Regions from separate parts of the Tardiphaga sp. 42S5 genome, predicted to be linked through region 1. Evidence: riboswitches for the same ligand, from Rfam matches in the RefSeq annotation. Region 1 holds a riboswitch; the other holds the start of a gene.
What was found. Region 1 has a riboswitch for S-adenosylmethionine ahead of SFY93_RS05825 (O-succinylhomoserine sulfhydrylase). Riboswitches for the same ligand answer to the same signal wherever they lie in the genome.
Positions count from the first base shown of each region.

Region 2: it holds a riboswitch for S-adenosylmethionine, as region 1 does, so the genes downstream of both, metX (homoserine O-acetyltransferase MetX) here and SFY93_RS05825 (O-succinylhomoserine sulfhydrylase) in region 1, are expected to answer to the same signal.

Region 1 covers NZ_CP139027.1:1,244,555-1,247,741, reverse strand. The annotation lists gene SFY93_RS05835 (hypothetical protein) at 42-248, shown strand; gene SFY93_RS05830 (2'-deoxycytidine 5'-triphosphate deaminase) at 265-1,371, opposite strand; SAM riboswitch at 1,479-1,558, shown strand; gene SFY93_RS05825 (O-succinylhomoserine sulfhydrylase) at 1,641-2,822, shown strand; gene SFY93_RS05820 (SGNH/GDSL hydrolase family protein) at 2,951-3,187, opposite strand, start outside.
Region 2 covers NZ_CP139027.1:13,949-17,135, forward strand. The annotation lists gene metW (methionine biosynthesis protein MetW) at 1-641, opposite strand, end outside; gene metX (homoserine O-acetyltransferase MetX) at 644-1,846, opposite strand; SAM riboswitch at 1,934-2,013, opposite strand; gene SFY93_RS00065 (chorismate mutase) at 2,216-3,067, shown strand; gene hisC (histidinol-phosphate transaminase) at 3,094-3,187, shown strand, end outside.

The sequences.
Region 1 (3,187 bases):
CTTCGTGCACCGAATTAGAGCGCCACGAAAGGACAAGCACGATGCGCAGCAGGCAGAAAACTGTCTTTCTTTCGGCCGATCACCTGGAGATTCAAGCGGCTTCCCGGATCAGCGAGGCCGCATTGCTGCCGCCCGGCGAAGCCCGCAACCAGGCCCTAAGGAACGCCGCGCAGTTGCGTTCCTACGCCGAGATGAAGCGGGCATTGTCGCCGTCACCTGCGGCATTGGTACAGACTGCGAAACGTTGACGCGACGACGCCCCCGTCAGACCTTGAAGTGCTTCGAGAGCTTCAGGCTCTGGCCCTGATAATTCGAACCGATGCGCTGGCCGTAGAGGGCATCCGGACGATCCAGCATGCGCTCATAGACGAGACGGCCGACGATCTGGCCATGTTCGAGAATGAACGGCACTTCGCGCGAGCGCACTTCCAGCACCGCGCGCGAGCCCTTGCCGCCGGCGCCGTCATGGCCGAAGCCGGGATCGAAGAAGCCGGCATAGTGGACGCGGAATTCGCCGACCAGCGGATCGAACGGCACCATTTCGGCGGCGTAGTCCGGCGGCACCTGCACCGCTTCCTTGGAGGCAAGAATGTAGAACTCGCCGGGATCGAGGATCAGCGTGCCGTCCTTGCGCGCCGAGATCGGCTCCCAGAATTCATTGACGCTGTAGCCACCGCGACGATCGATATCGACGACGCCGGTATGGCGTTTGGCGCGGTAGCCGACGAAGCCCGAGGCATTCTCGCCGGAGAGATCGACAGACAGCGCGAGGCCGTTGTTGAGATCGGCCGTGTCGCTGTCGACCAGCGGCTCCTGCGCATGTAGTTCTTCCAGCGCCTCGGTGTCGAGCACCGCATCGCCGACGCGGAAACGGACCTGCGACAGGCGCGAGCCTTCGCGCAGCAATACCGGGAATGTCTTCGGGCTGATTTCGGCATAAAGCGGCCCGTGATAGCCCGCACCGATCACATCGAACCGTCTGGTGCCATCAGCAATCACCCGCGTGAACACGTCGAGGCGTCCCGTGGAGCTCTTCGGATTGGCAGCCGCGAAGATGTTCGGCGGCAGCGCCAGGCTTTCGATCAGCGGCACGATGTAGACGCAGTTGGTTTCGAGCACCGCACCGTCCGACAGGTCGATCTCGTGCAGCTTCAGCTCGTCGATGCGTTCGGCGACCGTCGAATTCGGCCCCGGCAGGAAGCTGGCGCGCACGCGATAGGCGATGGAGCCCAGCCGCAGATCGAGGCTGGCGGGCTGAATCTGGCTCTCGACGAAGGGATATTCCGGCAGGATCAGGCCGGCATCGGCCATCGCCGCAATCATGCGGTCGGGCAGAATTCCATCGGCATCGGGGGCAAGCGTAAACGGCACAGGTCTCGTCCTTCGGTCGTCCTTCAGCGAGAATACACTGAAAAATAGCGACTTTACCGGTTATCTCAGCCCCGCCTTGACGAAAAGGGCAAGCGGGAATATGCACATCGTTATCCCGTGGTGATTTGAGCCGGCCGGCTTGCAGCCACGTAAAATAAGTCGCTAAACAGGCCGGGGACACATGTCCTTCCAGCATGCGATCCCGGCCTGAGGACGTCCGTCCAGGCCGGTTTTTTGTGCCCGTATTACGCGGGTACGTTGGAGGTCACATGTCTACGAAGTCCTATCGCCCCGAAACCCGGCTCGTTCATTCCGGCGCGCTGCGCTCGCAATTCAACGAGACGTCCGAAGCCCTCTTCCTCACGCAGGGCTTCATCTACGAGACCGCTGAAGCCTGCGAGGCGCGGTTCAAGGGCGAAGATCCCGGTTTCATCTATTCGCGCTTTTCGAATCCGAATACGTCGATGTTCGAGAGCCGCATGATCGACCTCGAAGGTGCGGAGGCCGCACGCTCGACGGCCACCGGCATGGCCGCCGTGACCACCGCCATTCTCGCGCCGCTGCGCATGGGCGATCACGTCGTCGCCGCCAAGGCACTGTTCGGCTCCTGTCGCTACGTCATCGAAGAGCTGCTGCCGCGCTATGGCATCGAGTTCACCCTCGTCGATGGCCTCGACCTCGACCAGTGGCAGAAGGCAATGCGCCCAAACACCAAGTCGCTGTTCCTGGAAAGTCCGACCAATCCGACGCTCGACGTGCTCGACATATCAGCCATCGCTGACATCGCCCATGCCGGCGGTGCGCGACTGATTGTCGATAACGTGTTCGCGACGCCGCTCTGGCAGAGCCCGCTGGCGCTCGGTGCAGATGTCGTCGTGTATTCGGCGACCAAGCACATCGATGGGCAAGGGCGCTGCCTCGGCGGCATCATCCTGTCGTCGAAGGACTTCATCGACGAGCATATTCACAACTATCTGCGCCAGACCGGCCCCTCGATCTCGCCGTTCAATGCGTGGACGCTGGTGAAGGGACTGGAGACGCTGGCGATCCGTGTCGAACGGCAGACGCAGACCGCGGCTGCTATCGCAGACGTGCTGGCCCAGCATCCGAAGATTTCGCGGCTGATCTATCCGGGCCGCGAGGATCATCCGCAGGCGGCAACGGTGAAGAAGCAGATGCGCGCCGGTTCGACGCTGATCGGCTTCGAGGTAAAGGGAGGCAAGACCGCGGCGTTCCGCGTCCTCAACGAGCTGAAAGTGGCTCGTATCTCGAACAATCTCGGCGACGCCAAGAGCCTCGTCACGCATCCGGCGACGACGACGCATCAGCGCCTGCCGCTGGAGGCGCGACTCGAACTCGGGATCACGGAAGGTTTCATCCGCTTCTCGGCGGGCCTCGAGCATCGTGACGATCTGATCGAGGATCTCGAAGCGGCACTGGCGAAGGCGTAGTTCGCGCCATCACACTCCGTCATGCCCGGCGAATGCCGGGTATCCACGTCTTTGCCTCAAACCAAGACGTGGATGGCCCGGACAAGCCCGGCCATGACGGCGTTTTAGTTTCAACTACCACAATAAACTTACAGCGGCTTCTGCGCCTGCTGAATCTGCGGTTCATTGATGCCAAGCTTCACCTGGCCGACCGACTTGATGATGTTGTCGCCGAGCAGCTGCGCGAAGCAGGCATAGCCCCAATCGTTCATATGCAGGCCGTCGGCAATGACGAAGCTGTCAAACGACATCTGCTGGCCTTCGTGCCATTCCTTCATCACTTCGAAGCGCGGGAAGATGCCGACCTTGCGCAGTTCGGCGACCTT
Region 2 (3,187 bases), 1.2 Mb from region 1:
TGCTCCCCGAACATGTTCCAGAACCACCACGGCGCATTGAGGCGCAGCGGACGGCCATAGAGATCGAGCGCAACGGCCCGCTCCATCTTCACGTTGATCTCGTCGCACAGCTGCACGAAGTCCTTGATGGTGCAGAAGTGAATGTTCGGCGTGTCGTACCACGTCGCCGGCAGATTCTCCGTACGTGGCATGCGTCCGCCGACAAGCAACTGCACGCGCATTTTCCAGAAGCCGAAATTCGGAAACGACACGATCGCGCTGCGGCCGATGCGCAGCAGATTTTCCAGCACGACGCGCGGCTGCCGCGTCGCCTGCAGCGTCTGCGACAGGATCACGTAGTCGAACGCATCGTCGGGATAGTTGATCAAGTCCGTATCGGCGTCGCCCTGCACCACTGCGAGGCCTTTGCCGACACAGCGGTTGACGCCCTCGCGCGACAATTCGATGCCGCGGCCGTCAATGCCGCGGCTTTCCAGCAATTGCAGCAGATCGCCATCGCCGCAGCCCACGTCGAGCACCTTCGAGCCCGGCTTGATCATCTCCGCGACCAGGAGGTGATCGCCGCGATAGTCCTGCGTGCCGCGCGGCGCCGGCGTCGCCACCGCAGAATTCAGCGGCAAGGTCTGTTGTGGAAACGCCATCTCTATGTCCCCGTAACAGGCAGGCCGCGCACGGAAGCTGCGGAGTTCAGGAATGCACCGGCGATATCGAGGAACTCGGGCACGTCGAGCAGGAAGGCATCATGACCCTTGTCGGTTTCGATCTCCGCAAAGGACACGCGGACGCCGCCGGCATTCAGCGCATGCACGACGTCGCGCGATTCTGCCGTCGGGAACAGCCAGTCTGATGTGAACGACATCAGACAGAAACGCGTCTGCGTATCGCGAAACGCTTCCGCAAGCTTGCCGTTGTGGTCGGCTGCGATATCGAAATAGTCCATCGCACGCGTCAGATAGAGATAGGAGTTGGCATCGAAGCGCTCGACGAAGGACGAGCCCTGATAGCGCAGATAGCTCTCGACCTGAAAATCCGCATCGAAGGAGAATGTCGGCAACTCCCTGTCCTGCATGCGGCGGCCGAACTTGCGGTGCAAGGCGGCATCCGACAGATAGGTGATATGCGCGGCCATCCGCGCGACGCCGAGGCCGCGATGCGGATGTGTGCCTTCCTCGAAGTAGCGCCCGCCCCGCCAATCGGGATCGGCCATGACAGCCTGGCGGCCCAACTCATGGAACGCGATATTCTGCGCCGAGTGCCGCGTGCTGCAGGCAACCGCCAGCGCGGAGAACACCCGCTCCGGATAGGCCGCGGTCCATTGCAGCGTCTGCATACCGCCCATGGAGCCGCCGACGACGCAAAACAACTGACCGATACCGAGACTGTCGATCAGCATCGCCTGCGCACGCACCATGTCGGGAATGGTGATGACCGGAAAATCCAGTCCCCAGATCTTGCCAGTGGCGGGATTGGTCGAGGCCGGACCGGTCGAGCCCATGCAGCCGCCGAGCACGTTCGAACAGATGATGAAGTAGCGTTCGGTATCGAGTGCCTTGCCGGGGCCGACCAGCGTCTGCCACCAGCCGGGCTTGCCGGTGATCGGATTGATATTGGCGACGTGCTGGTCGCCGGTCAAAGCGTGGCAGACCAGGATGGCATTGGATTTGTCGGCGTTGAGAGTTCCGTAGGTCTGATAGGCGATCTGGAACGGGGCGAGGTCGATGCCGCAATCGAGCCGCAGCGGCTGATCCATGCCAAAACCCGCGACCAGCGAGGTCGGATGATCGGCTTCATGTCCACGCTCATCGGGGCGGACAACCGGACTCTTCACCAGTTCGACATTTACCATCTTGATACCGGCCTCCTCAGGAGGTTCTCAAACCAAAACCGGAATCAGGCCATAAAAAACCCGGCCTGAACAAATAGCTCGGCCGGGATCAAACTGTCCCCGGCCTGTTTAGCGAGTTGTTTAACGTGGCTGCAAGCCGGCCGGCTCAAATGACCACGGAAGAACCAGAAACTAGTCCCACACCCGCCTGCCGTCAATATGGGCATCCCCCGGTCAAATTGCCCAACTGCCCTGCGGCCAAATCTTCCATGTTTTCTTTGCTTTCCGGCACCGTCTTACCTAATCAATGGCCGTGCCCGCCGGCTCCCCGGAGCCGGCCCGGCAAGCTCGACGGGACCTATCACGCCTCCCGTCCCGAAGGTTTTGAACATGTCGAAATTACCACCCGCCCCGCCCTCGCTGGATGAACTGCGCAAAGAGATCGACAGCATCGACGCGCAGGTTCACGCCCTGTTGATGCAGCGCGGCGACATCATCGACCGGCTGATTTCGGTGAAGCAGACCCAGGAGGTCGGCTCGGCCTTTCGGCCGGCGCGCGAGGCCGACATGATGCGCCGTCTGGTGCAGCGCCATCGCGGCATCCTGCCGATCGACACCGTCGAGAGCATCTGGCGGGTGATCATCTCGACTTTCACTTACGTTCAGGCGCCGTTCTCGGTGCATGCGGATCTGTCGCTCGGCGAGAGCGCTATGCGAGATTCCGCGCGCTTTCATTTCGGCTTCACGGTGCCCTACGTCGCGCATTTCAGCGCCGCCGCAGCGGTCGAGGCCGTGGCCAAGTCCAAGGGCGATCTCGCGCTGGTCTCGGCGACGTCCAGCCGCACGCCGTGGTGGATCCCGCTGGAAGCCCAGGGCGCGCCGAAGATCATCGCGCGCCTGCCGTTCATCGAACGCGCCGACCATCCGGCCGCATTGCCGGTGTTCGTGGTGTCGCGCGTTGCTGACAGCGCCATGGTGACCGAGGTCGAGATGTGGAGCGTGCGGGTGTCCGGCTGGAATGCCGAGACCGCGCGTGCGCTGTCGCCGCTGGCCGAAATCGTCGCCGTGCCGGATACCGCCTTTGACGGCGCGGCGCTGCTGATCTCGATCACGAGAGCCTCCAGCCTCGACAAGATCAAGTCGGCGCTGATCGAAGCCGGCGCCTCGGTGCGCTCCACGGCTCTCGTCGGCAGCCACGCAACCCGCTATACCGTGGCCGCCAGCGACGCACCGCGTTCGTAAGCCAATCTGACGTTCTGGAGTTGAAGATGTCCCGTCCTGTGCCGAAGCCCGGCATTCTCGATATCGCGCCCTACACCCCTGGCAAGAGCCCGGTGGTGGAGCCCGGCCGCAAGACCTACA